DNA from 4 places in the Microbacterium sp. M4A5_1d genome. Region 1 is predicted to be linked to each of the others. Evidence: predicted binding sites of a transcription regulator. Region 1 holds the regulator's gene; each other region holds the start of a gene.

Region 1 (7,213 bases):
GGTGAAGACCTCGGGCGAGGTGGGCGCCGGTTCCCAGGGCAGTCCCTGTCCGATCGCCCAGACGGCGGGGCGTCGCAGCACGAACTCGGTCTCGGAGCCCGGGTCGATCACGATCAGGTCGGTGTCGTCGGACGCCGCCGCCATCGCCGTGCGCACCCCGTCGGCCGGAACCGGACGCGCGACGGCATCCCACCGCGCGAGTGCGGCCACCGACGTGAAGACCGGCAGAACGCGCCGACCGTCAGGAGCCGCGACCGTGACGATCGACAGCTCCTGGGTCTTGTCGACGCGCAGCCCTGTCGGCCCGACCCCTTCGTCGCCCTTCTCGGGCACGAGCGGGATCAGCAGCCGCGCCGCGCGATACGCCTCGACGACCGCGACGGCGTCACCGGTCCCCGCGCGGAAGGCTTCGAGCGCCGCGAGCAGCGCGGGATCGGCCGAGCCGTCGTCACCGGCGTGAGGGTTCGACTCGAAGCTGCGCCCCTCCCAGGGAACGCCCGCCGAGTCGGCGGCGTGGCCGCAGCCGTCGTCAGTCTCCGGCGACATCCAGCGCCTCAGCCAGCGTGAACGCGCCGGCGTAGAGAGCCTTGCCGACGATCGCACCCTCGACGCCCAGCGGCACGAGCTCGCGCAGCGCGGCGATGTCGTCGAGGCTCGAGATACCGCCCGATGCGACCACGGGCTTGGGTGTGCGCGAGGTGATCTCGCGCAGCAGCTCGAGGTTCGGGCCCTGGAGCGTGCCGTCCTTCGTCACGTCGGTGACGACGTATCGGCTGCAGCCGGCGTCTTCGAGACGCTCGAGGACGTCCCACAGGTCGCCGCCGTCGCGGGTCCAGCCCCGGGCGGCGAGCGTCGTGCCGCGGACATCGAGTCCGACCGCGATCGCGTCGCCGTAGCGGCCGATGACATCGGCGGCCCACTCGGGGTTCTCGAGCGCGGCAGTGCCCAGGTTGATGCGCGTCGCACCGCTCTCGAGCGCGGCCTCGAGCGTCGCATCGTCGCGGATGCCGCCCGACAGCTCGATCTGCACACCCTTGACCTGCTTGATGACCTTGCGGAGCACGGCGGTGTTGTTGCCCCGGCCGAAGGCCGCGTCGAGGTCGACGAGATGGATCCACTGCGCACCCTGCTTCGCCCAGGCGAGCGCCGCGTCGACGGGGTCGCCGTAGGTCGTCTCGCTGCCGGCCTCGCCCTGGGTCAGGCGCACGGCCTTCCCGTCGGCGACGTCGACGGCGGGCAGGAGGATCAGTTCGGGGGTGGACGCGAAGTCGTTCATCACATTCCAGGGGTGGGTCGGGATGCACGCTCGTCCACGCGAGCGCACCAGAGGGAGACTAGTGGCGCGGCAGGGCGCCGATCCAATTGGCGAGGAGACGGATGCCGGCGGCCCCCGACTTCTCAGGGTGGAACTGCGTCGCCGAGAGCGGCCCGTTCTCGACGGCCGCGAGGAAGGGCGCGCCGTAGTCGCACCAGGTCAGCACGGGCTCGGCGAAGGGCTTCATGACCTCGAGGCTCCAGTCCTGGGCACCGTACGAGTGCACGAAGTAGAAGCGCTCGTCCTCCAGACCGTCGAACAGCGTCGACCCTGCGCCCGCGCGCACGGTGTTCCACCCCATGTGGGGCAGCACCGGGGCCTGCAGCTCGGTGACGGTGCCCGGCCACTGCCCGAGGCCCTCGGTGTCATCGCCGCGCTCGACGCCGTTGCCGAACATGATCTGCATGCCGACGCAGATGCCCAGCACCGGGCGCCCCCCGGCCAGGCGCCGCTCGATAATCTCGTCGCCGCGGCTCTCGCGCAGGGCGGCCATGACCGCACTGAACGCACCGACCCCGGGAACCAGAAGACCGTCCGCATCGCGGATGAGACCACGATCGGACGTCAGTCGGGCGTCCGCACCCGCGGCGGAGAGTGCCTTTACGGCCGAGTGGATGTTGCCCGAGCCGTAATCGAGGACGGCGACGAGCGGCGCGCGTCCGGTCGTGTCGCCCTCGGTCATAGGGCGCCCTTCGTGCTGGGGATGCCGTGCACGAGCGGATCGAGCGCCTTGGCCTGCCGGAAGGCACGGGCGAAGGCCTTGTACTCCGCCTCGGCGATGTGGTGCGGGTCGCGTCCGCCGAGCACGCGGACGTGCATCGTCAGGCCGGCGTTGAACGCGATCGCCTCGAACGTGTGCCGCACGAGCGACCCCGTGAAGTGCCCGCCGATGAGGTGGTACTCGTATCCCTCGGGCTCTCCCGTGTGCACGAGGTAGGGACGCCCGGAGATGTCGACGACAGCCTGCGCGAGCGCCTCGTCGAGGGGCACGAGCGCATCGCCGTAGCGGGAGATGCCCGACTTGTCGCCCAGCGCAGAGCGCAGCGCCTGCCCGAGCACGATCGCGACATCCTCGACCGTGTGGTGCGCGTCGATGTGCGTGTCGCCCGTCGCGCGTACAGTCAGGTCGGTGAGCGAGTGCTTCGCGAACGCCGTCAGCAGATGATCGAAGAACGGCACGGTCGTCTCGATCGTGCTGATCCCGGTCCCGTCGAGGTCGAGCTCGAGTTCGACACTCGACTCGCTCGTGGCACGACGGATGCTGGCCGTTCGGGGGCTGGTCATGCCTCCGAGTCTATCGACGCCAGTGCTTCGAGGAACGCGGTCGTCTCGTCTTCCGTACCGGCACTGACGCGCAGGCTGTGCGGGATGCCGACGTCGCGGACGAGGATGCCGCGATCGTAGAGCGCCTGCCAGGTGGCGCGCGGGTCGTCGACCCCGTCGAACAGGACGAAGTTCGTCCAGCTCTCGTAGGCGTGGTACCCGAGGGCATCGAGCGTCGCCGACATCCGATCGCGCTGCGCGACGATCTCGTCCACCATCCGGAGCATCGTCGACGAGTGCGACAGCGCGGCTGTCGCGGCCGCCTGCGTGAGGGCGCTGAGGTGGTACGGCAGGCGGACAAGACGCAGAGCGTCGATGAGGGTCGCGTCGGCGGCGAGATAGCCGACGCGCGCACCGGCGAAGGCGAACGCCTTGCTCATCGTGCGCGAGACGACCAGGCGCTCCCGCTCGCCGAGCAGCGTCAGCGCGGAGGGGCTCTCGCGCGGCGCGAACTCCTGATAGGCCTCGTCGACGATCACGATTCCGTCGGTGGCGTCGTACACCGCCTCGATGACGTCGAGACCGAGCGGCGTGCCGGTCGGGTTGTTGGGCGCGCAGAGGAAGACGACGTCGGGGCGTAGTTCGGAGACTTGTGCCGCGGCGGAGGCCGGGTCGAGCGTGAAGTCGGGGCCGCGCGTGCCCGCGACGTACTGCGCGCCGGTGGCTCGCGTCAGCAGCGGGTACATCGAGTACGTGGGGCCGAAGCCCATGGCGGTGCGCCCCGGGCCGCCGAAGGCCTGGAGCAGGTGCTGCAGCACCTCGTTCGATCCGTTCGCGGCCCAGATGCGATCGGGGGTGAGGCCGTGACCGAGGTACTCGGCGAAGGACTCGCGGAGGTGCGTGAACTCGCGGTCGGGATAGCGGTTGACGTCGCGCAGGGCACGGGCGACGGCATCCAGGATGTCGTCTGCGACCTCTTCGGGAACGGGATGCGTGTTCTCGTTGACGTTCAGCGCGACCGGAAGCGGCGCCTGCGCGGCGCCGTACGGGGTGAGGCCTCGCAGATCGTCTCTGAGGGGCAGATCATCCAGACTCGGGCTCATCCCACCCATGCTAGGCCGCGTCCGAGTCCGGCGTGGCCGCACCCCAGCTTCTGCGCCGAAGACGGCGGGCTTCAGCTCGCGGCGTCGTACTCGGCGGGGATGGCGAGTGTCTGGCCTGCCTCGAGCTGACCAGAGCCGAGGGCGTTCAGCCGGATGATGGCGTCGACGACGTCACGGGGGTCGGCGGCCGGCGCCACCTCTTCAGCGATCGACCAGAGCGATTCGCCCGACATGACGGTCACCGTCGTGAACGACCCCTCGGGCGCGCCCGCCTCGTTGGAGGCGAGTGCTCCCCCGCCGGAGAGCACGGCAGCGGTGACGGCGACGACGGCGGGAAGTGCGGCGATCGCTGCGATGACGCGACGTCCACGGCGCGTCAGGCGCAGACGGGTGCGGGGGGCCGGTGCGAAGCGGGCATCGATCGTGATCATGACATCTCCTCGGGAGCGGTAGGAAGATTCGCTCCCGCCTCTCGGCCGGGAGAGGCGGGTGCGAACTTCGGTTCCGAACGTATCTTCGATATTGTGTGGTGTCAACCACCCACCGAAATCGGAGACCGATCGAAGAGACACGCGGAGCGTTCCGTGATGTCGCTGTCGGATCGGGCTACCTTTTCGACAGCGAGAGCCCACCACGAACCTCCGACATCGGGTCGGGGACGGGGCGCGACGACAGGAGACCGGCGGTATGAGCGAGAAGCCGCAGACGCGACGACGCAAGAATCTGAGCGATAAGCAGCTCGCGATCCTCGAGGTGATCCAGCACGCGATCGCCCGCAACGGCTACCCGCCGAGCATGCGCGAGATCGGCGACGCCGTCGGCCTCAAGTCGCTGTCGAGCGTCACCCACCAGCTGAACCAGCTCGAGCTGAGCGGATACCTCCGCCGCGACCCCGGCAAGACCCGCGCGATGGAGGTCCTCATCGACCTCCCCGGCACGGCCGGCGAGAACCCCGCCGACGCCGCGCCCGCCCTCGGCGACGCCGCCCTCGTGCCGCTCGTGGGCCGCATCGCGGCGGGCGTCCCGATCACCGCCGACCAGCAGGTCGAGGAGATCTTCCCCCTGCCGCGTCAGCTCGTCGGCAAGGGCGAGCTGTTCATGCTCAAGGTCGTCGGCGACTCCATGATCGACGCCGCCATCTGCGACGGCGACTGGGTCGTCGTGCGGGCACAGGCGACCGCCGACAACGGCGAGATCGTCGCGGCCATGCTCGACGGCGAGGCCACCGTCAAGACGCTCCGTCAGCGCGACGGCCACACCTGGCTCCTCCCCCGCAACTCGGCGTTCGAGCCGATCCTCGGCGATGACGCCACCATCCTCGGCAAGGTCGTCGCCGTCCTCCGCACGGTCTGACCTCGCCGCACCGACGGAACTGCGGGAGGGGATGCCGCGACTCGGCGGCATCCCCTCCCGTCGTCCGGCACGACCCGGATCCGCTCGCGTAGCGTGGCGGTATGTCGCAGCAGCAACTCCCGTACGGTTCTTGGCCCTCCCCCCTGACCGCCTCGTGGGCCAGCGCGTCCTCGTTGCGCCTCGACGGCGCGCGCTTCGTCGGGGATGAGATCTGGTGGGGCGAATCCCTTCCCGATGAGGCCGGTCGCGTCGCCGTCATGCGCCGCCGCCGCGACGATTCTGTGGAGGTCGTCCTCCCCGCGCCCGGGAACGCGCGATCGCGTGTGCACGAGTATGGCGGCGGCGCCTGGACGGCGTCCGACGACGGCGAGCTGTTCTTCGTCGACAAGTCGGACCAGCGCATTCGACGCCTCCGCCCGGGCGGCGAGCCCGAGGCGCTCACCCCAGAGGAGAGCGGCACCCACTACGGCGGTCTCCGCTGGCAGCACGGCGCGCTTCTCGCGGTGCGCGAGCGCGAGCGCCCGGGGCGCACTCCCGAACGACACATCGTGCGGATCGACGGCGCGAGCAGCGATGAGAACGCCGCGAGCGGCGACGAAGCGGGAGTGACGGAGCTCGCCGGGGGCAGCGACTTCGTGGCTCAGCCTGCGCTGTCACCCGACGGATCACAGCTCGCGTGGGTGGCGTGGGATCACCCGGACATGCCCTGGGACCGCACCCGCATCCGTGTCATCGAGCTCGACGCCCCGGATCGTGTCCGTGAGCTGGCCGGCGGCAGCACGGCCGCGCTGCAGCCGGAATGGACATCGGACGGCCAGCTGTTGCTGCTCGACGAGCCGACGGGGCGCTGGAACCTCCATCGCGTCGACCCCGCGACCGGCGCGGCACCCGTCGCGGTCTCCCCCGCCGACGCCGACACGGGCGGTGGCCTGTGGGTCCTCGGCACCCGGTGGTACGCGCCGCTCGACGACGGCCGCGTCGTGGCCGTCCGCACGCACGGCTCGGACCAGCTCGTGATCGTCGACCGCGACGGCGGCGCGATCCCGCTCCCCTTCCCCGCCACCGCTCGACTGCAGATCGAGGACGTCCGCGGCAGCCGCGCCCTCGTGAGCGGCGCCATGCCCGGGGCGAGCGGGCTCTGGCTGGTCGATCTCGACAGCGGCGAGACGACAGCGGTGCGCGGCGGTACCCCCGATATCGACGAGGCATGGATCCCCCATGCCCGTCAGATCACCACCGAGGGTCCCTACGGCCCGGTGCACGCCTTCGCCTATCCGCCGACGAACCCCGATGTCACGGCGCCGACCGACGAGCTGCCGCCGTACCTCGTCTGGGTGCACGGCGGGCCGACGTCGCACGTGGGCGGCACCGCCGACGCCAAGGCGGCCTACTTCACCAGCCGAGGCATCGGCGTGCTCGACGTGAACTACGGCGGGTCGACCGGGTACGGCCGGTCGTACCGTGAACGGCTGAAGGGCCAGTGGGGCGTCGTCGACGTCGATGATGTCGCGGCGGCGGCACGCGGCCTCGCCGCCGACGGACTCGCCGATGCGTCACGGCTCGCGATCGAGGGCGGGTCGGCCGGTGGCTGGACCGTGTTGGCGGCGCTCGTCGGCACGGACGTGTTCGGCGCGGGCGTCTCGCGCTACGGCGTCGGCGATGCCCGCGCCCTCGCGGCCGAGACCCACGACTTCGAGGCGCGCTACCTCGACGGCCTGATCGGTCCCCTTCCCGAAGCGGAGCACGTGTACATCGAGCGCTCGCCGCTGAGCCACGCCGAGGGTTTCCGCGTGCCGCTGCTGCTTCTCCAGGGCGACGAGGACGCCGTCGTGCCGCCGGCGCAGGCCGAGGCCATCCGCGACGCACTCGTCGCGCAGGGCGTGCACCACGCCTATGTCCTGTACGCGGGCGAGGGGCACGGGTTCCGACGGACCGAGACGATCGTGAACGCTCTGGAGAGCGAGCTGGCGTTCCTCGGTCAGGTGTTCGGTTTCGACACGCCCGGCGTCGCGCCGATCGAGCTCGACTGAGCCCGGCGACCGCCTGGCGCTGATACGCCTGTCAGGCCGGCGATGCTGGTGAGGCCTTCCGCATCCGCGGCGGGCTCACCAGCACCGCCGAGCCTGCAGGTGTATCGCCGACCGCGGGCTCAGACGGCGTAGGGCGCGAGCTCAGCCGC
Region 2 (7,213 bases), on a different contig from region 1:
TCGGCGATTCCCCGGCCGATGCCGGAGCTCCCGCCGGTCACGAGGGCGCGTCGGCCGGAGAGCCCGAAGAGGCTGTTCAGATCCATGCGTCCAGCGTACGGAGCGAAGCTGTGTTCGGATAACGCCCTGGCGAGGATCGAATACCTGTTCTATCCTCGGTTGTCATGACCGACACGACGAGCGCTCACGACGTCACCCTCTGGCTCGTCGACGACGTCCCGGCGCGGATGTTCTACGCGGGCAGGCGATGGAGCGTGAACGACATCCCGACCCGCCTCCGCGACTCGGTCTGGTCCCTCGCCGCCGACGACGATCGGCGACGGGGGCTCTACGGATGGCGCTTCCAGGCGACGGATGCCGACGGCGAGGCGTTCGTGTTCGACGTCTACTGCGGCGAGGGTGGCTGGCACGTGCACCGGGCCTACGCCTGAGGTCCGGGGCCGCTCCGCCGTCTCGCGTCGATCAGATGACGCTGAGCTGCTCGAGGAACTCGTCGGCCATCGCGACCTGCCGGGTCAGCTTCTCGCGCCGCTCGGTCGCGCCTGCCCGGATCGTCTCGAGGCGGGCGCGCAGCTCCTCGTCGGCGGGGGCGGCCGTGAGGGCGTCGACGACGTCGAGCAGCTCGCGCATCTCGTCGAGGCTGTACCCGAGCGGCTTCATGCGGCGAATGAGCAGGATGCGGGCCACGTCGTCCTCCGTGTAGAGGCGGAAGCCCCCATCGGTGCGCGCGGACGGCGTGACGAGGCCGATCTCGTCGTAATGGCGGAGCGTGCGGAACGACAGCTCGGTCCGCTCGGTCACCTCTCCGATGCGCATGGTGACCTCATCGCGATTCGACATCAAACCTCACGTTACGTTAGATTCTCGTCGGCGCCATTCTGCGCCGCCCCCTCATTCTTCCCGCGTCGGACAGCCGGCGCTGCGCGGGCTGCGCGACCACCCCGCCCGCGCGATCACTCCGCCCGCGTCGTCGGGCGCCGACCGAAAGGCACCGAGTGACCGCCGTCACCCCCGCCCGCGACAGCGCCGCGCGCTATCGCATCGAACCGACCGTCCTGCAGGCTCTGCGCAGCCCCCGGCTGCTGACCCGCGAGGTGCTGGCCGGGCTCGTCGTCGCCCTCGCGCTCATCCCCGAGGCGATCGCGTTCTCGATCATCGCCGGAGTGGATCCCCGCGTGGGGCTCTTCTCATCGTTCATCATGGCGGTCGCGATCGCCTTCCTCGGCGGCCGCCCGGCGATGATCACGGCTGCGACGGGGGCGATCGCGCTCGTCATCGCGCCCGTCGTGCGCGAGTACGGCATGGACTACTTCATCGCCACGGTGCTTCTCGGGGGCGTGATCCAGATCGTGCTGGCGGTGCTGGGTGTCGCGAAGCTCATGCGGTTCATCCCGCGGTCGGTGATGGTGGGCTTCGTCAACGCGCTCGCGATCCTCATCTTCCTCGCGCAGATGCCGCAGCTCTTCGGTGACGGCATCCCGTGGCTCGTCTGGCCGCTCGTCGCCGCGGGGCTCATCATCCTCGTCGCGCTGCCGCGGCTGACGAAGGTGATCCCGGCCCCGCTCGTCACGATCGTGCTGCTCACGGCGGCGGTCGTGGCGTTCGGCTGGCAGGTGCCGACGGTCGGCGATCAGGGCGAGCTGCCCTCGAGCCTGCCCGAACTGTTCGTGCCCGACGTGCCGCTCACCCTCGAGACACTGCGCATCATCGCGCCGTACGCGCTCGCCATGGCGGTCGTGGGTCTGCTCGAATCGCTCATGACCGCCAAGCTCGTCGATGACATCACCGACACTCACTCGCGCAAGACGCGCGAGGCTCTCGGCCAGGGCGCAGCCAACATCCTGTCGGGCGCGTTCGGCGGCATGGGCGGGTGCGCCATGATCGGGCAGACCATGATCAACGTGAAGGCGTCGGGGGCGCGCACGCGCATTTCGACGTTCCTCGCCGGGGTCTTCCTGCTGATCCTCGTGCTCGCGCTCGGCGACGTCGTCGCGATCATTCCGATGGCGGCACTTGTGGCCGTCATGATCATGGTCACCGTGGCGACCTTCGACTGGCACAGCATCCGTCCGGCGACCCTCCGGCGGATGCCGAAGAGCGAGACGGCCGTCATGCTCATCACCGTCGTGGCGACGGTGTGGACCCACAACCTCGCGATCGGCGTCATCCTCGGAGTCATCGCCGCGATGGTGATGTTCGCTCGTCGCGTCGCCCATTTCGTCACCGTCACGCGAACCCTCGACGCCGTCGGTGACGAGCCGGTCGCCCGATACGAGGTCGTCGGCGAGCTCTTCTTCGCCTCGAGCAACGACCTCACCACGCAGTTCGCGTACGCCGACGATCCCGCCCGCGTCGTCATCGACATGACCCGCTCGCACGTCTGGGACGCCTCGACGGTGGCCGCGCTCGACGCCGTCGTGAACAAGTACGAGCGGCACGGCAAGACCGTCGCGATCGAGGGACTCAACGCGACCGCATCCGCTCTGCACGGCCGCCTGAGCGGCAACGTCGTCGGCGGGCACTGACCCGCGGCCGCGCGGTTGCGGGCGGTTCGGTCAGTACGCGGTGAACGACACGAAGGATGCCGGACCGAATCGTCCGGTGGTGGGGTCGAGGTAACGCAGCCCCAACGTCACCGGTCCGGCGGTCGGCACCGAGAACCGCGAGGTGTACCGGCCGTCGGCATCGAGCGCCATCGGCTGATCGCGCCACGGCACCGCCTCGCCCACGCGGGCACGCTGCGTCTGGAGATTCGGCTGTCCCGTCGCGGCCAGATCGAAACCCGCTGCGGTCGCGGGAGGCGGCGTGGTAGTGGGGCTCGGAGCGGGCGTGGGTCGCATACGCCTCGTACGAGAAGCCGTCGCAGACGATGGTCGCCGTGACGGCCTCACCGTGCGACTTGTCGGTGACGAGGATGAGGCGGGCGGGCGCCCCCTCGCGGCTGGTCGTGCCCGACGAGCACACGAAGCCGACGTCGCCGCGCTGCCATGACCGCTTGCGGGCGTTCGGCCAGCCCCACGCGACCGTGAGAGTTGCGCCGTCGATCTCGATCCATGACGGACGGATGGCATCCCGAGCGGCCTGCTGACCTCGTGCCCGCGTGCGACCGAGCGGCCACCGCGCGGGAGCGGAACCTGATCGTGCCGACCCGGGTGGGCGGCTCGGCGGACGCGGGGGTGAGGCTGGTGGCGCGAGTGCGGGCGCGGTCGCGGTCGCGGCTGCGGGTGCGGGCTCCGGCGCGCGGTCGGTCGCGACGGAGGGAAGCGCGGGTCCGGGTGCCCGTTTCGGAGGGAGCCGGACGGGCGTTCGTCGCAGGGTGCATGTTGATGAGACGTTCGAGGCGACGGATCGTGACGCGGAAACCCGAAAAAAGTTGCGGGGGGAGCCTCGTCGGATGAGATTCGGACCGAGACTGATGGCCTGGCTCGGGGATGCTGGATTGTGGTTTCGTCGATTCCTCCCCAATCGGTCGAGCGAACCGCGTTCTCGCATCGAAGATAAGTTCGACCCGAATGTCGTAACCCGCTGCGACAATGGGAACATGACATCGAATAGCGGTCGCAGGCTCGGAGGCGAAGGCGCCTCGGGTGGGTCGTCGCACGCCGCGGCTTTCGCGGGGTTCGCTGAGGCCCTCGACCTCTTTCATGTCGGGGATGTCGCGCGAATGCGGGCGTTGGCGGAGCTGGGCAGGTCGGCTCTGCGTGAGGCGCGTCGCGACGGGGTACGAGGTATGGCGTCGGACATGGAGCTGCGTTCGGTCGCAGCCGAAGCCGCCGGGATGGCGCGACTCACCGACCGGCGCCTGCAGGGTGAGATCGACCACGCGATGACCGTCATCGATGACTACCCGGCCGTGTTCGAGGCGTGGGCCCAGCGGCGGATCGAACGTGGCCACGTGGATGTGGTCGTGCGGGTCGGCGCGAGGGTGCCCGCCGAGGTGCGCGATTCGTTCGCGGAGGCGGCGATCGCGGTGTGTGAGCGGGATGTGCCCTCCCGGGTGCGGGCAGCGTTGGATGCATTGGCGGCCCGGTTGCATACACAGAACTTCACCGAGCGACACAAGGCCGCGGCGGCGGAGCGGTGCGTGCGGGTCTTCCACGGCACGGACGGGATGTCGAACCTCGTCGCCAACCTCCCGACGGTCATCGCCGCCGGGATGCTCGACCGACTCACCCAGATGGGACAGTCGGTGAAGGATGCCCGGGCGGAGAGTGATGCCGCCGACACGCGGACGATGGATCAGCTCCGCGCAGACATTCTGGGCGACCTCGTCCTCGGCGGGGCGCCGGTGGTGGACCCGACGTATGGGATCGATCGGGCCGGTGGGCTGGGGCGATCCGGGCACGCGTGCAGGTCGCCGTCACCGCCGAGACGCTGATGGGGCGTGACGAGAACCCCGCCGAAGCGGTGGGCGCTGCGCTGATCGATGCCGATACGGCGCGCGAGCTCGCCGGGCAGGTCAGCGAGTGGGACCGGTTGTTCATCGACCCGGTCACCCGGACGCCGGTTGAGATCGACACCTACCGACCCACCGCTTCGATGAAGAAGCTCCTGATGGCCCGCGACCAGCACTGCCGGTTCCCCGGATGCCGACGGGCCGCGATCCGCTGCGAACTGGATCACACCATCGACTACGCCCTGGGTGGGCACACCCACATCTTCAACCTCGCCCACCTCTGCCAACGACACCACTCCATGAAGCAATTCACCAAATGGGAAGTCCGACAGCTCGGCGGCGGGGTTCTGGAATGGACCTCACCCCTCGGCCGGGTCTACCGCGAAGACGTTCCCATACCCGCGGTGTGCTTCACCATCGACACCGCGGATCCGCCACCGGATGCCGCACCCGGCGGACCGCCGCCGGACGAACCGCCACCGTTCTGAGCCTGCCCCCGGACTCCGCGCACGAATGTTGGGAAGTCGCGTCACGATTCGGGCTTCGGGCATCCCCTCCATGAGCGCATCGCGTGTGCTCGGGCTCGACTCGCTGGGGTCGCTGTTCGCCGCGGTGGCCGAGACCTACGCGGTGGCCGGACGTCCGCGTGACGCTGGGCTGTACTCCTCGAGGCCCTCGCCGTCGCCGACATCCTGCTGGGAGCCGGAACTCTCGACGCGACCGTACGCGCAGCATGCCGCAGCCACGGCGGAAGCGATCGCGCTCGTCCTCCGCGGCGACCCCGCCGAGGCGACCCTCGCGCAAGGATCGGCTCGGCGTCCGCCTGGCTCATCACGCCGGCGACGTCATCGCGCCATTCATCAGCGTGCCGCGAGAGCAGCTGGCCCCGCTACGAGAACGCCTCCGCGAGCGCCGTCCCGACCTCGCCGCCGCGGTTGCCGACGCGACGGAGGAATTCCACCGGCGGGAACCACGCGCGTCACAGGCGCTGCCTGCCCTGACACCCCGCGAGCGATCCGTCGCCTCGGTGATGCGAGGCGGCAAGACCTATGGCGAGATCGCCGGGGAGTTCACGGTCTCCATCAACACGATCAAGTCGCAGATGCGGTCGCTGTTCGCCAAGCTCGGCGTATCGACGCGCGATGAGGCCGTCGTCGTGCTCGAGCGTCACGGCTTCTATCTGTGAGCGGATGATACGCCCCGGCCCCGCGTTGCCCGCAGCCGCCTAGGCTGTGCCGGTGGGCAGATTCTTCTACGACAACGCGGCCAACTTCGTCGAGATCGACGACCGTGCGCTCGCGCATCTCCGGCTGGTCCTGATGACGAAGCTGCGGCGCGGCGAACCGCTGATGTTCGAGACGACCTCGCCGCACGGCACGAGCCGTCGCGATTTCTGGCTGCACCCCACGATCTCGGTCCAGTTCCAGTTCGCCGGCAGCCGCCAGCCGCAGATCAACCCGAAATGGATCGACGCCCTCATGGAATCGGCCAACAGCGCCGACGGTCTGCGGATGGTGCCCGAGCCCCAGAGCTGACGTTCTCCGTCTTAAGCGGCGCTTACGTTACGGTGCCAATCTCAGGCTCCGACGTGTTCTTCCCGCGGGTGACCGCCCGTTCATGGAACTGTCGAGTCAGAGATCGATGGGGCGGTACATGCAAGACGCTGGGGAGGGTCGGAAACTCGACCCTGATTGGTGGGCGACGGGGGTCGCCGGGGGGAACGTACCCGGCGGTCGCCTGCGCGGCGACAGCCGCACCGTGCAAGCCGGCGACGTCTTCGTCGCGCTCGGCCGAGACGAACGGGTCCGCGAGCACATCACGCAGGCGCTCGAGCGCGACGCGGCTCTCGTCCTGACCGACGCGAGCGTCACGCACGTCGATGCGCGGGTGCGCGGCATCCCGAACCTGGCCGCCGTGATCGGGCGGCTGGCCGACCAGTACACCGGTCGTCCGTCGGCCGACATGACATTGGTGGGCGTGACCGGCACGAACGGCAAGACCTCGACGGTGCAGCTCCTCGCGCAGAGCTGGGAGCTCCTCGGACGCCGCGCCGCCACCATCGGCACACTCGGAGCCGGCCTGTTCGGCGCTCTGGCGAAGACGTCGCTCACAACCCCGTCGGTGGTCGACATGCACGAGCTCCTCGCCGACATCCGGCGGGCCGGCGCCGACGTGGTCGCGATCGAGCTGAGCTCGCACGCCCTCACGCAGAGAAGGGTCGAGGGATGCCACTTCGACATCGCCGCGTTCACGAACCTCACCCGCGACCACCTCGACTACCACGAGTCGATGGAAGCGTACGGCCAGGCGAAGCAGGGCGTCTTCCGCCTTCCGGGTGTGCGCGCCGCGGTGCGGAACATCGACGACCCCTATGTCGCGGGCATCGCGCTCCCCGCGGGACTCGACGACGTCACCGTCTCGACGTCCGGCGCAGCGGCGGCGACGGTCCGCGCCGACGACATCCGGATGCGCGCTGACGGCGCCGACTTCACTCTCGCGATCCAGGACGACCGCTTCGAGGTAGCATCACCCCTCATCGGCCGGTTCAACATCGACAACCTCGCGATGACGGCGGGCATCCTCCGCGCACAGGGCGTCGCCCCCGGCGCCATCGCGCGGGCAGTGGGGGAGATCCGCCGGGTACCCGGACGCATGCAGGTCGTGTCGCCCGGCGCCGGCCCGCAGGTCGTCGTCGACTACGCCCACACGCCCGACGCCCTGCGGCAGGCCCTCATCGCCCTGTCAGGCGGCGCCGGCCAGCTGACCGTCGTGTTCGGCTGCACCGGCGACCGCGACCGTGGCAAGCGACCCGAGATG
Region 3 (7,213 bases), on a different contig from region 1:
GGACCATCGCCGCGGGCCTGCGGCGACTGCTCGGCGACGCTGCCGTCGTCGAGACGGCGACGCTCGACGATCCGGAGCACGGGCTGAGCGAGGAGCGCCTCGCGCAGACGGATGTGCTGTTCTGGTGGGGGCACCTCCTGCACGACGAGGTCGACGACGTCGTGGTCGAGCGGGTCCATCGGCACGTGCTCGGCGGGCTCGGTTTCGTGGCGCTGCATTCGGCGCACTTCTCGAGGATCTTCATCCGTCTCATGGGGACGACCTGCGCGCTGCGCTGGCGGCAGGCGCATGACCGGGAGCTCGTGTGGACGGTCTCGCCGTCGCATCCGATCGCCGCCGGCGTGCCGCAGCCGATCGTCATCCCCGAGCAGGAGATGTACGGCGAGTTCTTCGACGTGCCGCAGCCGGACGAGCTCGTCTTCGTCTCGAACTTCTCGGGCGGCGAGGTGTTCCGCTCGGGCATGACGTTCTTCCGCGGTCACGGGCGGGTGTTCTACTTCTCGCCGGGTGACCAGGACTATCCCGTCTACCATCAGCCCGAGATCCAGCTCGTCCTCGCGAACGCGGCGCGATGGGCTCGGAACGACCGCCCCCGCGCCGCCGCCCGTCTGGCGATGCATCGCACGGGGGAGTGGGACGTTCCGCGGGAGTGGGACGGCGAGGAGCAGTCGTGACGGGGCGCGCCCGTCGTGTCGTCATCGTCGGGGCGGGAGCGATGGGGAAGGCGTGGATCGACACGGCCGCTCGTCGTCCTGATCTCGAGATCGTCGGGCTCGTCGACATCGTCGCCGACGCCGCGCGGGCCGCGGCAGTCGAGCGGGGACTCGATGTCCCGAGCTTCGGCTCGGTCGATGATGCGCTCGACGCCTTCGACGTCAACCTGGTCGTCAACGTCACGATCCCGCAGGCGCATCTCGAGGTGAGCGCCGCGGCGCTGCGGGCGGGTGTTCCCGTCCTGAGCGAGAAGCCGGTGACGCCGACTGTGGCCGAGGCGCTGCTGCTGTCCGCCGTCAGCGCGTCGACCGGGACCCTGATGGCGACGAGTCAGTCGCGTCGGCACTCCCGCGGGATCCGGGCGTTCCGCGACGCCCTGGCCAGCCTCGGCGGGGCCGAGCAGCTCGACGTCCGCTTCTTCCAGAACCCCCGGTTCGGAGGTTTCCGAGACGAGATGCCGTCGCCGCTGCTCATGGACATGGCGATCCACCAGTTCGACCAAGCCCGGTACCTGCTCTCGAGTGAACCCGTGTCGGTCTTCTGCGAGGAGTTCTCGCCGAGCTGGAGCTGGTATCGCGGCGCCGCCGCGGCCGAGGCGATCTTCCGCTTCGCCGATGGGCGCCGGTTCTCGTACTCCGGCAGCTGGTGCGCCGACGGTCTGACGACCTCGTGGAACGGCGACTGGCGGGGAAACGCTGCCCATGGATCCGCTGCCTGGGACGGAGAGACCGACGTCGTGATCCAGCCACGTGAGGGCGGCGCGCAGGCTGCTGTGCTGGCGGACGGGGCCGAGGGGCTGGATGCCGCCCTCGCCGAGTTCGTCGCAGCCCTCGACGGCGGTCCGGTGCCGTCCGGCGAGATCACGCGCAACATCGGCAGCCTAGCCATGGTCGAGGCTGCCGTGGCGTCCGCGGCCGCCGGCGTCCCGGTCAGGTTCGACGACCTGTTCGAGCGGGCATCGGCGCGCGCCGCGGAGCTCGCTCGCGTCGGTGGCTTCGATGACGCCGTCGGCAGACTCGGGATCGACCCGCGCCGCGCGTCCTGACGGTCAGCCGAACGCGAGCAGACGCGTGTCGTCTTCCGGCGGTGCGGCCGGCGGCCGCGGGCATGATGGACGGCGCTCTCACGGTGTGACGGGCACGGCAACCACCCCCTCCCGCGGGCTGGTTCAGGGCGAAGACGATCCCGTCAGAACGGCGGAGCGGACCCCCGAGGCGCGTCGGGTCGCCCCAGTGATCGTGGTGGGGGAAACGCTCCGGGTGGTGCTTGATCGCCTCGGCGATCGGTTGGCTCGTCGATGGTGAAGGCGACGAGTGGTGGGGGTGCGTCTTCGCGGTAGACCCGCCCGGTAGGTGAGGTCCACACGAGCCGCCCACCCGGGAGTTGTCGGACATGCCATCGGGTGTGGTGTTTGACGTCGTGGTGTCTCTTGCAGAGGTTGGCGAGGTTGCACACGTGCGTGCCCCCGCCCTCGGATGCGGCGATCGTGTGGTCGAGTTCGCAACGGATGGCGGGTTGCCGGCATCCGGGAAACCGGCAGTGCCGATCCCTCGCCCGTAGAAGTCGCACCATGGCGGCGGTGGGGCGGTAGCTGTCGCACTCGAGCACGGTTCCGGTGACGGGGTCGGTGAGCAGCCGGTCCCACGAGGTCGCGTTGCCCGCGAGCTCGCGTGCGGTCGCGGCATCGATGGGGGAGCGGCCGGCTAGATCGGCCGGCCCCTCGTCCTGACCCATCAGCGTCAACGCCGACACGGCAACCTGCACGTGTGCCCGGATCGCCCCGAGCGTTCCGTCGCCGTCACCGGTGCCAGTCGGGTCGAGGGCCGGCGCCCCCGCGAGGAGGAGGTCACTGAACACGTCGGCGCGGACCTGGTCGATGGTGCGGGCATCGTCGACGAACGACGACCCGTCGCGAATCGTCCTGTCGGCATCGGGTGAGCCGCCGTTCGCGTCGGCTCGAGTGTCAGGCGTGCCAGGCGCATCAGCCTGCTGCCGCGCGTTGATGATCTCCCGGGCCTGACGGGTGAGCCGGTCGACGATCCCGTCGGCGATCACCGTCGGCAAGGTCGCGATCAGGTCCGACATCCCATCGGCGCCGGCCAGCACCCGCACGCACCGCCCGGCCGCGGCCTCCTCGTGCCTCTCGGTGAACGACCGCGGGTGCATCCGCTCGGCGATCATCCGCAACGCGTCGCGCACCCGGTTCGGGGTCTCGCCCTCGCACCGTTCGATCGCGACCCGTTCGAACTCTGCCCGTTCCTCCGCGGGCACGAGGCATCCCGTCTCCTGAATCACCCGCACGTGCCCGCGGACGATTCGCCCGGCTTCCCAGGCCGCCATCGTCACCGGATAGTTCTCCACCAGGTCTCGCGCCTCGTCGATGCGCCGCTGCAACGTCCGGTCGGTCGCGACGAAGACCCCGGCGAGCTCCGCCGCGATGCCACGCAGCGCCATCTCGCGCGCCTTGACCCGCTCCGCCGCCCCAGCCGCCTGCTTCTCGGCCAGCACGCCAGCTGCCGCGAGCACCCGAACCTCACGAATCTGCGCCAACCGCGCAGCATCCGCCGCCCCCTCCGCATCCGCGACCAGTTGAGCGAGGACGTCGACATCAGCGTCGCTGCCCATCCCGCCACTAAGCTCGCCGTTCGAATGCATGTTCTAATGTTGCCACGGGCCTCCGACATCGCCCGTGCCTTTCCACAGCCGGCCCGCTCCTCCTCCCGACGGTCAGCCGAAGACGAGCAGCCGTGTGCCGTGAGCCGGCACCGTCAGCGTGACGCGTCCGTCGGCGACCTCGACGCTCGTCCCGCTCCACACATCCGTGCACGAACCCGCCGTCCCCACGTCCCCGAGCCCGAGCCCGAGCCCGAGCCCGAGCCCGAGGTCGGCGAGGTGGACGACGAGCTCCTGCTCATCGTCGCCGAGCCAGAACACCGCACGGTACTCGCGCGCGCCCACGCGCGCGCTCCAAATGACCAGATGTCCGTCGCGCACGATCTCGCGCGACTCCTCGCCGTCGCGCAGCGCGAGGACGCCGGGATTACGCAGCAGCGCGAGCGTCTCTGGCGGAGTGTCGGGCAGGTGGCCGCCCATCATGAGCGGTGAGCGCATCATGCTCCACAGCGTCATGACGGTGCGCTGCTCGTCGACCGACAGGCGGCTGAGACGGTCTTCGCCGACGTGTCCGCGCACGCCGATGCGTCCGAAAGGGAGCATGTCGGCATCCGCCCACGCACCGCGCCGCTGGAACGGCGCCCAGCGGGCGGCGCGCTGGAACTGTTCGACCACGTGCGCCCAGTCATCCCAGAAGTCGTCCGAGATCCGCCACATCTGGCCGTGTTCGCGCAGCGTCTCGAGGTGCGCGAGCGACAGTCGCTTGCCGGGCGACAGGCTCAGAACCATCGCCCGTCCCGACCGATCGATTGCGCGCGAGATCGCTGCGATCTCGGCGGTCTCGACGGGCGGGTAGAGCACATCGTCGAGCTTCACGAAGTCGACGCCCCAGGCGGCCAGTTGCGCCATGACCGAGTCGTAGTACTCCTGCGCACCGGGTGCCGTCATATCGACGCCGTAGTTGTCGGGGTTCCACACGCAGACGTTCGAGCGGTCGGCGATCGAGTCGCACGTCGCGTCGGGGCGGCCCGAGACGGGCAGAGCCGCATCCGCTGCGGCGCGCGGGACGCCCCGCATGAGGTGCACCCCGAAGCGCAGGCCGAGTTCGTGGACGCGGTCGGCGAGCGGCTGGAAGCTCCCGTCCGCCGCGGAGGGGAAGCGTCCCGGCGCGGGGAGCGGCCGGCCCCAGGCATCCAGCAGCGGCCGAGAGACCTCGCGATAGTCGTGCGCCCCCGGATCGGGTTCGTACCACTGGATGTCGACGACGATCGTGTCCCAGCCGAACGCGAGCAGGTGCTCCGCGACGTATTCGGCGTTCGCCAGCACCTCGGTCTCCGTCACGGACGACCCGAAGCAGTCCCAGCTGTTCCACCCCATCGGGGGACGGGATGCCGCGGCCCGGCGCTCGCCGATCACGGCGCTGCCACCGCCGCGAGGTGAACGACCGCCGCGCGGTCGGGGTGGAACGTGGGGAACTCCAGCCCCACCCGTGCGAGCACGGTACCCGCGATGACCGGGCCGTCACCCACACGCTCGCCGCCACCGCCACCGCCACCGTCACCGTCACCGCCGAGCTCGGGGCTCTCCCGAAGCCACGCCGGAACCTGCCAGGGCGGTCCGAACGAGTCCGAGCCGCTCACCGACACCCGGTAGCTGCGGTCGGTCGACAAGCCGGGGAACCGCACACGGGCGATCGTGTCGGCCGAGGTCGTCGGCGTGACGATCGTGAAGAGCGCCTCCGACCCGTCGGGCGCGACCACGCCGCGCACCTGCGGAGCCGCGGCGTCGAGCTCACCCGAGCCGACGGTGCGCCCCGTCGCGATGAGGTGGCGGTGCCGGCGGTATCGTGCGATCCAGTCGCCGAGGACGCGCCGGTCGTGCTCGTCGAGATCGCGGATGTCCCACTCGATGCCGAAGTGGCCGAGGAAGGCGACTGCGCACCGGAACTGCAGGTCATGCGCGCGTCCCGTGACGCTCGACACGGGGGAGGCGACGTGCGATCCCATCATCTCCGGCGGCACCAGGAGTCCCGTCCAGCGCAGGATGCCGAAACGGTCGTGGGGGTCGTGGCTGTCGGAGGGATGGATCCGGTCAGTCCGTTCGAGGATCCCCAGGTCGACCCGCCCGCCGCCGGAGGCGCAGCTCTCGATCTCGAGGTCGGGATGGCGACGGCGGAGCTCGTCGATGAGGCGGTACACCGCGAGGGTCTGCTCGTGAACGGCAGGGGTGCCCGAGGCGGGGTGCCCGGCCGCGATGAGGTCGCGGTTGTGGTCCCACTTGAGGTAGCTCACGCCGATGTCCTCGATGAGCCCGTCGAGCACGCCCAGGATGTGGTCGAAAGCGGCCGGATGCGTGAGGTCGAGCACCTGCTGGAACCGCTGGCGCGGCGGCAGCTCGGGCCCCGCCCGAAGGATCCACTCGGGGTGCGCACGGGCGAGATCGGAGTCCTCGTTGATCATCTCCGGCTCGACCCAGAGCCCGAACTCCATGCCGAGAGAGCGCACCTCGTCGGCCAGTGGGCGGAGGCCGTCGGGCCACGCAATCGGGTCGGGCGCCCAGTCGCCGAGCCCCGCGCGGTCGTCATTGCGCCCCCGGAACCAGCCGTCGTCGAGGACGTAGCGCTCGACGCCGAGCTCGGCGGCGCGGGCCGCCAGATCGACGAGCACGCGGTGGTCGTGGTCGAAATACACCGCCTCCCAGACGTTCATCGTCACGGGGCGGGGGCGGCGCGACGAACGCGAGCGCTCACGCAGGTAGGAGTGGAAGCGCGCCGCAGCGCCGTCGAGTCCGCGCCCGTAGCTGCCGAACACCCAGGGGCCGGTGTACTCCTCGCCGGGCGTCAGCCGGATCTCGCCGGGAAGGATCGACTCGCCGCCCCGAAAGTGCAGGCGCCCGTCGGTGCGCTCGATCGTGTGCTCGTGGTCGCCGCTGAATCCGACGTGTCCGATCCATACCTCGCCGGAGCCGGCGGAGAACCTCGGCGTGCCGACCGCCTGCACCAGCGTCGCGTCGAGACCGGTGCGGCCGCGCCGCGAGACGCGCGAGTGATCACCGCGGACGACCGGATGCCGCTGGGGCATGCGCTCGTGCCCCCATCGGCCGGTGAAGTCGAGCACCTCCTGCGCCCACGTCGGTATCGGAAGGGCGACGGCGAGGGACTGGATCTCGAGCGGTGCCGCCGCCTCGGTTGCGCCGGCGGTGTTCCGGACCCGAGCGCGGGAACGCACGAGGCCGTCTCGTGTGAGATCGATCTCTACACCGAGCTCAATCTCAGCAGCATCGTCGTGGAGGACCGCGTCGACCCGCCCCGCTCCGCCGGACGTCACGCCCGGTCCGGCCTCGGCGCCGTCGAGAGTCAGCGAGCGCAGCACGAACCGCGGCGCCCACCCCGAGCCGTCGCGATGTGCGGACAGCCCCGGGGCTCCGAACCACCCGCGGCTGTGCTCGGGCAGCACGCTCGCGCGGTACGGAACGTCGGAATCACCGGTCATCCCGTTCCGCTGCTCGGCCGCGACGAATGCGAGGAGGTCGGGCTCCGCCGACGTCACCGCCTCGCCCCAGTGGACGATCTCCGGCATCCCATCGTCCGCCGTTGCGATCACGACGGAGACGTCCTCGGCGTTGAGGTGGATCACGCGCATGGAATCCATGCTCCTATTCTGCTGACATCGCTCGGGCGGTACAGTCAGAGATCGATCTCAGCACATCGAAGGAGATGTCACAACCATGACCGCATCCGCCCTTGCGCCCGATGCCTCCCGGCTGCTCCCGGGAACCTATGATCGTCGTCGCCGCACCAATCGCACGTACCTCGTGTCGCTCGACGAGCACGCTCTCGTGCAGAACCACCGCATCGAAGCGGGCATCGGCGATCAGGCCTGGCACC
Region 4 (7,213 bases), 820 kb from region 1:
CGAAGTCGAAGGCCCACCAGGACCACGTCGACACCGTCCACGAGCGCCTGCAGGCGGAGGCCGTGGATGCGGCATCCGTCGCCCAGTCGTCGTTCGCCGACCTCGGCCTCGGTGACAACATCGTCCGTCAGCTCGACGCCCTGGGTGCGGCATCCCCGTTCCCGATCCAGGCGGCCACCATTCCGCCGATCCTCGAGGGCAAGGACGTCCTCGCCCGCGGCCGCACCGGCTCGGGCAAGACCATCGCGTTCGGCGCTCCGCTCGTCGAGTCGATCCTGCGCAGCCAGGCCGGCAAGCGTCGCGAGTTCGGGCGTTCACCCAAGGCGCTGATCCTCGCTCCGACGCGCGAGCTCGCGCTGCAGATCGACCGCACCGTCCAGGCGATCGCGCGCAGCGTCGGGCTCTTCACGACGCAGATCTACGGCGGAGTGCCGCAGGCGCGTCAGGTCGGTGCGCTCAAGAAGGGCGTCGACATCATCATCGGCACCCCCGGCCGCATCGAAGACCTGCAGAACCAGGGAAAGCTCGACCTCTCCGAGGTGGGGATCGTCGTGCTCGACGAGGCCGACCACATGAGCGAGCTCGGGTTCCTCGAGCCCATGCAGCGCATCCTCCGCCTCGTGCAGGACGGCGCGCAGAAGCTGCTGTTCTCGGCGACGCTCGACCGCGAGGTCGCCGCTCTGGTCGACGAGTTCCTCGTCGAGCCGGCCGTCTACGAGGTCGCGGGCGAGAGCCAGGACACCTCGACGATCGATCACCGTGTGCTCGTCCTCGACCACCGTGACAAGGCCGAGATCCTCAACTCCCTCGTCGACCGCGACGGCAAGACGCTCGTCTTTGCGCGTACCCGTGCCTACACCGAGATGCTCGCCGAGCAGTTCGAGGATGCCGGGATCGCCGCGGTCGCGCTCCACGGCGACCTCAACCAGGGCAAGCGCACGCGCAACCTGCAGCGCCTGACCGACGGCAAGGTGCGGGTGCTGGTCGCGACGGATGTCGCAGCCCGCGGCATCCACGTCGACGACATCGACCTGGTCATCCAGGCCGACGCTCCCGACGAGTACAAGACCTACCTGCACCGCGCAGGGCGCACCGGCCGCGCCGGTCGCTCGGGCGCGGTCGTCACTCTCATCACGCGTCAGCGTCGCCGTCGCATGACCGAGATGCTCGAGCGCGCCGAGATCGACGCTCCGTTCGACGATGTCCGCCCCGGCGACGACATCCTCGAGGAGGTCTCGGGCCGACAGCTCGCGAACGTCGACGCCTGACCCGACGCCCTGTTGACGCCCCGCTGAGCGCTGCGACCCGACGGTCGTGGCGTTCGGCGGGGCGTTTCCGTTGGCGGGGCGCTCGCGGTTCGCCGTGCCGTGCGCGGGCTGAGAGCCCTAAGAGGCTGAGCGGTGGGAGCCGGCCGCGCGTTGAGCCTGATCTCGGGACCATACCCCGGCAGCGCGCGAGAGTGTCCCGGCTCGCACTCCCGGCTCCGGTTCGCAGCGCCCCGGGCCGCGAAACTCGGGCCACTGTGCTGCTTGCGTCAGAAGAGCGTGGGAACGGATGCCGCTGCAGCGGCGCGGCCGCGCGAAGTCGTGACCACCGGTCCGGGGCGGAATCGTCGCGTGGCGGGCTGGGCCTCTTCCTCTTCGAGCCCTCCCCGAAGGCGATGCCGCGCGAGCAGAGGTCGAACGCGCGCCGCGAGCATGCGCCGGTAGCCCTGCGGTGCCTGCACCGAGGCCCCGGGGTACAGACCGCGGTACACCGGCACGAGGTCGGGGCGTTCGCGCGCGAGCCACTGCTGGAACCAGGGTTTGACGCCCGGTCGCAGGTGCATCGCGCCGTAGACGACGCGGGCGGCGCCGGCATCCGCGATCCGGCTCAGGGCATCGTCGAGTACCTCGGTCGAATCGGTGAGGTGCGGCACGATCGGCATCAGGAACACCGTCACCCGGAACCCCGCGGCGCTTGCCGCTCGCACCGTGTCGAGGCGAGCGGCGAATGTCGGCGCGCCGGGTTCGAGCAGCTGCCGCAGCGGCTCGTCGAGTACCGCGATCGACATCGCGAGGTCGACGGGCACCGAACGTGCCGCCTCGGCCAGCAGCGGCAGGTCACGGCGCAGCAGGGTGCCTTTCGTCAGCACCGAGAACGGCGTGCCGCTGTCGACCAGCGCCGTGATGATGCCGGGCATCAGCCGATAGCGGCCCTCCGCACGCTGGTAGGGGTCGGTGTTCGTGCCGAGAGCCACCTGCTCGCGCGCCCAGGTCGGTTTCGAGAGCTCGCGGCGCAGTACGTCGGCGGCGTTCAGCTTGACGACGATCTGCGAGTCGAAGTCGGCTCCCGCGTCCATGTCGAGGTACTCGTGCGTGCCCCGGGCGAAGCAGTAGACGCAGGCATGCGTGCATCCCCGGTAGGGATTGACCGTCCAGTCGAAGGGCATCGCCGAGGGGCCCGGGACCCGGTTGAGCGCCGAGCGCGACATGACCTCGTGGAAGGTCACTCCTGCGAATTCCGGCGTCGTCACCGAGCGCACGAGGCCGTTGAGTGTCTCGAGGCCGGGCAGCGCAGCGGCATCCGCCACGCCCATCTGCTGCCCCTGCCATCGCATGAGAAGATTCGAACAGAAATTCGAAGTGTTGTCAAACATGAAAGCGCGAACCCTCGTATGCTCGGGTGCCGGTGAGGTGACAGGCAGATCGTTTCACCGGGGATCGAGGACGCTGCGAGCGGATGGGGGAGTGCGCTGTGACTCTGACGTCAGCTGGGGAGAGGGTGAGATACGCCGGGGTAGCCGACGTGGTCGGTTTCTGCGAGCCGGATCGCACCCGCCCCCCGACGACGAGGGTGCGCCCCCGGCTCGTCCGAATGGATGAAATCCGCCGCGCTGTCGGTGCCGGTGTGAACGGTGCCGCACGATGACGATCATCGATCGAACCGCGTCGTACGCCAAACAGTTCACCGTCAGCGGCTACGTGCTCGATCCCGCAGAGGACCGAATCCTCCTCATCCATCACAAGAAGCTCGCGAAGTGGCTTCCGCCGGGCGGTCATGTCGACGAGGATGAGACGCCCCAGGCGGCGGTCGTGAGAGAAGTGTTCGAGGAGACCGGCGTGGCAGCCGTGCTGCGCCCGCACGCGGGCGTCGACCTCGCCGCGGACGGTCGCACCGAAGCTCAGCTCGACCTCCCGATCAGCATGAGCTATCAGCTCATCCCCGAGCGCCCCGGCGAACCCGCGCACATCCATATGGACATGGCCTTCGTGTTGCACACTTCGGAGCGCGGCGCCCTGTCGCCCGCGGCCGGAGAGGTCCTCGACGCGGGCTGGTTCTCGAGCATCGAGATCGACGAGCTCGACGCGTTCCCCTCCGTGAAGGTGATCGCGCGAGAGTTGCTCGCTCCGGCGGCTGCGGAAGGGCGCGCGGGCAGCGTGAGCCCGGGGGCATCGCCCGCCGGACCCGATGCCGTGTTCGGCGAGGGGACCAGCCCGGGTCGCGGGTGAACCGCGCTGCGAACGGGAACTCAACCGGACCCGCAGGGCAGAATGGGGTCGTGGTGCACCCGACCGAGCCCGAGACGCGTCGCTCGCGACGCGAGCGATCGGCGGAGGCGCGCCCTCTCCCCTCGCGGCGCGAGCTGCGTGAGCGGGCCGGCGCTTCCGGTTCCGCGGCGAGCGGTGCTGGTGGCGAGGTCGCCTCGGCTTCGTCGGCGGAGGGCCGATCACCGGATGCCGCCGCCCTGTCGGCATCCGTGCGTCTGCCGGCATCCGTCTACGTCCGCCGTCGCGCCGTCGCGGCCACGGCTGCACTCGCGCTCGTCGGCCTCGTCGTCGCCGGTACCGCCGGCTTCACGTCGGCACTCAGCGGACCGGATGAGGCTCCCGTCGACCCCGTCGCCGCGCTCGTCGGTGACGCCGCGGCGGGCGCGCCCAACGCATTGTCCATTCCTGCGCCCGCGCAGTCCGGCGATGCTGCCGCCGCCCAGCCGGCCGACGACGCGACGACGGATGCCGCGGCCGCGGGCGACATCTGCGGTGATCCCGGATTCCAGCAGGCGCTCGCGTCGGGCTCTGACGCCGACGTCATCGCCGCGGCCGGGGGAGCCGAGCCTTTCCGGGCCGCGATCGCGGGCGGTGCGGCCCCGTGCATCGATCTGCACACGGCCGGCCGCACGTGGGTCGTCGTGAACAAGCTGAACGCGCTCGATCCGATCGACTACTGGCCCGAGCCGCAAGCGCGCGCCGAGGGCGTCGAGCGGACGAGTGGCGGACACATGCGCGCGGACGTCGCGTCCGCCCTCTCGCAGCTCGCGGCCGCCGCGCAGGCTGAGGGCGCGGGCACAATCGGAGTGAACAGCGGGTTCCGGTCGTACGACTTCCAAGTGTCGACGTACCGCAACTACGTCGGTCAGCTCGGCCAGGGCAACGCCGACCTCACGAGCGCCCGCCCCGGGCACAGCGAGCATCAGACCGGTCTCGCCGTCGATGTGGTCGCATGCGACGGTGGGTGCGGGGCGATCGAACAGTTCGGCGGCACGGCGCAGTCGGACTGGGTCGCCGCCAACGCGCATCGCTTCGGGTTCATCATCCGGTACCCCGATGGCTTCACCGAGACGACCGGGTACGAGTACGAGCCCTGGCACCTGCGGTACATCGGCCCTGACCTCGCCGCGCTCTACGCCGAGGGCGGCTACCGCACTCTCGAAGACTTCTTCGGGATGCCGCCGGCCCCGACCTACGCCGACTGACACCGCCCGGCGCCCTGCGCCCGGCGCCCTGCGCCCGGCCCGTCGACTCGCCAGGTTCTGCGGATCCCGCACCGGGCGCATCCGCATTTTTCGGCGAGTCGACGGGGGAGGGAAGGGGGGAGAGGGGTCAGGCGGGCGTGCGGCGCCGGGCGAGGGTCGCGACGCCGGCGGCGCGCAGGCGGTCGCCGATCAGGATGCCGAGCCACGTCGCTCCGACGCAGCTGGCGACGCACAGTGCGACGAACCCGATGAGCACGGGCGCGCTCATGCTCCACAGATCGAACGACTGCGCTGCGAACACGGGATACGTCGCGCCGATGATCGCGGCGCCCGCGTAGTGCAGCCACGTGTTCCAGCGCCGGTAGAGCGTCGCGAGGAACGGCAGCTCGGGGAAGAACGACCAGTAGAGCATCGTCGCGACCGATCCGATCGTGAAGAACGGGGCAAGCACGAGTCCTGAGATCAGCCCCACGAGCAGCCCCGCTCCCGGGCGTTGCAGCAGCCTGAGGGCGATGACCGCGGGCAGAACCCACAGCCCGGCGATCGCCACCGTCGCGAACGGCACCGTGAGGAACAGGGTCGTCGACGCGACCCACGCAGGCGCGAGCAACGCGCTCGCCGCGACGCCGATCGCGGCGCACGTCAACAGGTATGCCGTCGAGACACGCGCGGCGCGCGACCGGGGTGCCGCGGTCATGCTCGCATCTCCCGCTCCGTCGTGGCTCGGCGTTCATCATCCGGCGCGTGCTCGGATGCCGCCTGGGGCTTGGGGGTCGGCGAGCTCGCGCCCTCGCGCCAGTACCCGACGAAGCTGATCTGTTCCTTCGGGATGCCGTGGTCGGCGACGAGCATACGCCGGGCGGTGGTCGGCAGCGACTGCTCGCCGACGACGAACGCGTGGAGGGGCTGCGCGGGCAACGCGCCGGGCGCCAATCCGCTCAGCGCTGCGAGGGCGGCTGACCCCGGCTTCGCGTCGGGCGCCCGGACGAGCCACCGGACCTCGACCCCCGGAGGTGCATCGATCTCGAGCACGTCGTCGCTCGACGGGGCCTCGATGAACGCGGTTCCGGATGCCGTTGCCGGCAGCGAAGCGCAGATGGAGGCGACGGCCGGTGCCCCCGTCTCGTCGGCGACGAGGAGCACATGATCGATGCCTCGCTCGGGGTTGAAGCGCAGCCCCTCGTCGATGATGACGACGCTCTCTCCCTCGTGGGCCTGCGACGCCCAGCGGGAGGCGGGTCCGGCGGTCGGCCCCGAGCCGTGCAGCACGAAGTCGACGTCGATCTCGGCACCGCCCGCCGGCCCCGCCGGCCGGTACGCCCGCACCGAGTAGTTGCGCATGACCGGCCGTTCGCCCTCGGGGATGCGGAGGTACTTCAGGTAGCCGAACAGCTTGTTGGCCTTGGCCGGGATGCGGTCGAGGGCCTCATCGCCGCCGAGCGGCAGGAAAAGGCGGAACCACTGGTCGTAGCCCAGCGGTACGAACCGGTCGATGTCGCCGCGCCCCAAGGTGACCCGCATCCAGTGCGGGGCGAGGCGCTCTGCACGCAGCACCTCCAGACGCACCAGACCGGGCGTCATGGGCTTCACGATGTTGCGGGTCATGCGCAGCATCCTCTCCAGGCTCGACGGGGTGCGGTCGGCATCAGGGGGTCCAGGGGAAGAGGGCGATGAGGATCGCGGCGGAGGCGAGCCAGAAGAGCGCGACGAAGGCGACATCGCGCCGCCGGAACGGCACCAGGTGCCGCTCGGTGCGGTCGCGATGGGCCCCGAAGGCGCGCGCGTCCATCGCGAGCGCGACCCGCTCGGCATGGCGAATGGCGCCGGCCAGCAGCGGAACGACGTAACCGCCCCACCGTGCGATCGCCGAGAACGGTCCCCGCCCGCCATGGGCGCCGCGTACGCGGTGGGCCTGTCGGATGAGGTCGAGCTCGTAGCCGAACCGCGGCACGAACCGGAACGCGGCGAGCGCCGTGTAGCCGACGCGGTAGGGGACGCGCAGCTGCTGGACGGTCGCCCTCACGAGGTCCGGCCCCGTTGTGGTGAGCCCCGCGATGAACGCCAGCGCGGCGATCGCGCCGAGCCGCAACCCGGTCGCCATCCCGGTCTCCAACGCCCCCGCGTGCAGACTCCAGGCGCCGAGCTGAAGCAGCACCGGGGTGTCGGCCACCCGCGCCGCATCGACCCACAGCGACATCCCGGCTCCCACCATCAGGATGCCGATGGGCACGGCGACCGCGAGCAGGAGAACGGTACGCAGCGTCCAACGCGCTCCGACGATGAGCACGCCGTACGCGAGTGCGAGCAGAGCGAGCGGCGTGACGAGATCGCGCGTGAAGATGAGAGCGACCATCGCGGGGACGGGGGCCGCGAGCTTCGCCAGCGGGTTGAGCCGGAACAGCAGCCGACGGGAGGGCGGCGCGGCCGCGTAGGGATCGAGCGCGATGCTCGCCGTCGCGCTCATCGATCGCTCCCCGG

What was found. Region 1 encodes LexA, which represses DNA repair genes until DNA is damaged. Its sites were predicted from a motif close to TCGAACANNTGTTCGA; they were not measured.
Region 2: ACLBWJ_RS11455 (DUF222 domain-containing protein) is a predicted target of LexA. The motif match lies at 3,492-3,507, and genes of this name have one in related genera.
Region 3: ACLBWJ_RS13480 (DUF222 domain-containing protein) is a predicted target of LexA. The motif match lies at 3,360-3,375, and genes of this name have one in related genera.
Region 4: ACLBWJ_RS08115 (Rv2578c family radical SAM protein) is a predicted target of LexA. The motif match lies at 2,608-2,623, and genes of this name have one in related genera.

The regions. Positions count from the first base shown of each region.
Region 1 is NZ_JBKFAD010000001.1:878,247-885,459, forward strand. It holds gene ACLBWJ_RS04250 (SseB family protein) at 1-546, opposite strand, end outside; gene priA (bifunctional 1-(5-phosphoribosyl)-5-((5-phosphoribosylamino)methylideneamino)imidazole-4-carboxamide isomerase/phosphoribosylanthranilate isomerase PriA) at 530-1,276, opposite strand; gene hisH (imidazole glycerol phosphate synthase subunit HisH) at 1,335-1,997, opposite strand; gene hisB (imidazoleglycerol-phosphate dehydratase HisB) at 1,994-2,599, opposite strand; gene ACLBWJ_RS04270 (histidinol-phosphate transaminase) at 2,596-3,681, opposite strand; gene ACLBWJ_RS04275 (LysM peptidoglycan-binding domain-containing protein) at 3,753-4,112, opposite strand; gene lexA (transcriptional repressor LexA) at 4,369-5,034, shown strand; gene ACLBWJ_RS04285 (prolyl oligopeptidase family serine peptidase) at 5,136-7,064, shown strand; gene hflX (GTPase HflX) at 7,184-7,213, opposite strand, start outside.
Region 2 is NZ_JBKFAD010000002.1:668,412-675,624, forward strand. It holds gene ACLBWJ_RS11430 (SDR family NAD(P)-dependent oxidoreductase) at 1-86, opposite strand, end outside; gene ACLBWJ_RS11435 (hypothetical protein) at 165-431, shown strand; gene ACLBWJ_RS11440 (MerR family transcriptional regulator) at 463-840, opposite strand; gene ACLBWJ_RS11445 (SulP family inorganic anion transporter) at 996-2,525, shown strand; gene ACLBWJ_RS11450 (hypothetical protein) at 2,556-2,840, opposite strand; gene ACLBWJ_RS11455 (DUF222 domain-containing protein) at 3,542-4,378, shown strand; gene ACLBWJ_RS11460 (HNH endonuclease signature motif containing protein) at 4,348-4,884, shown strand; gene ACLBWJ_RS11465 (helix-turn-helix transcriptional regulator) at 5,130-5,582, shown strand; gene ACLBWJ_RS11470 (DUF7882 family protein) at 5,635-5,931, shown strand; gene ACLBWJ_RS11475 (UDP-N-acetylmuramoyl-L-alanyl-D-glutamate--2,6-diaminopimelate ligase) at 6,050-7,213, shown strand, end outside.
Region 3 is NZ_JBKFAD010000003.1:328,138-335,350, reverse strand. It holds gene ACLBWJ_RS13490 (ThuA domain-containing protein) at 1-674, shown strand, start outside; gene ACLBWJ_RS13485 (Gfo/Idh/MocA family protein) at 671-1,759, shown strand; gene ACLBWJ_RS13480 (DUF222 domain-containing protein) at 1,903-3,339, opposite strand; gene ACLBWJ_RS13475 (glycoside hydrolase family 27 protein) at 3,442-4,704, opposite strand; gene ACLBWJ_RS13470 (alpha-galactosidase) at 4,740-6,977, opposite strand; gene ACLBWJ_RS13465 (beta-L-arabinofuranosidase domain-containing protein) at 7,054-7,213, shown strand, end outside.
Region 4 is NZ_JBKFAD010000001.1:1,696,553-1,703,765, reverse strand. It holds partial or broken gene ACLBWJ_RS08120 (DEAD/DEAH box helicase) at 1-1,268, shown strand, start outside; gene ACLBWJ_RS08115 (Rv2578c family radical SAM protein) at 1,535-2,599, opposite strand; gene ACLBWJ_RS08110 (NUDIX hydrolase) at 2,907-3,491, shown strand; gene ACLBWJ_RS08105 (M15 family metallopeptidase) at 3,542-4,735, shown strand; gene ACLBWJ_RS08100 (ECF transporter S component) at 4,863-5,432, opposite strand; gene ACLBWJ_RS08095 (siderophore-interacting protein) at 5,429-6,340, opposite strand; gene ACLBWJ_RS08090 (energy-coupling factor transporter transmembrane component T) at 6,381-7,199, opposite strand; gene ACLBWJ_RS08085 (ABC transporter ATP-binding protein) at 7,196-7,213, opposite strand, start outside.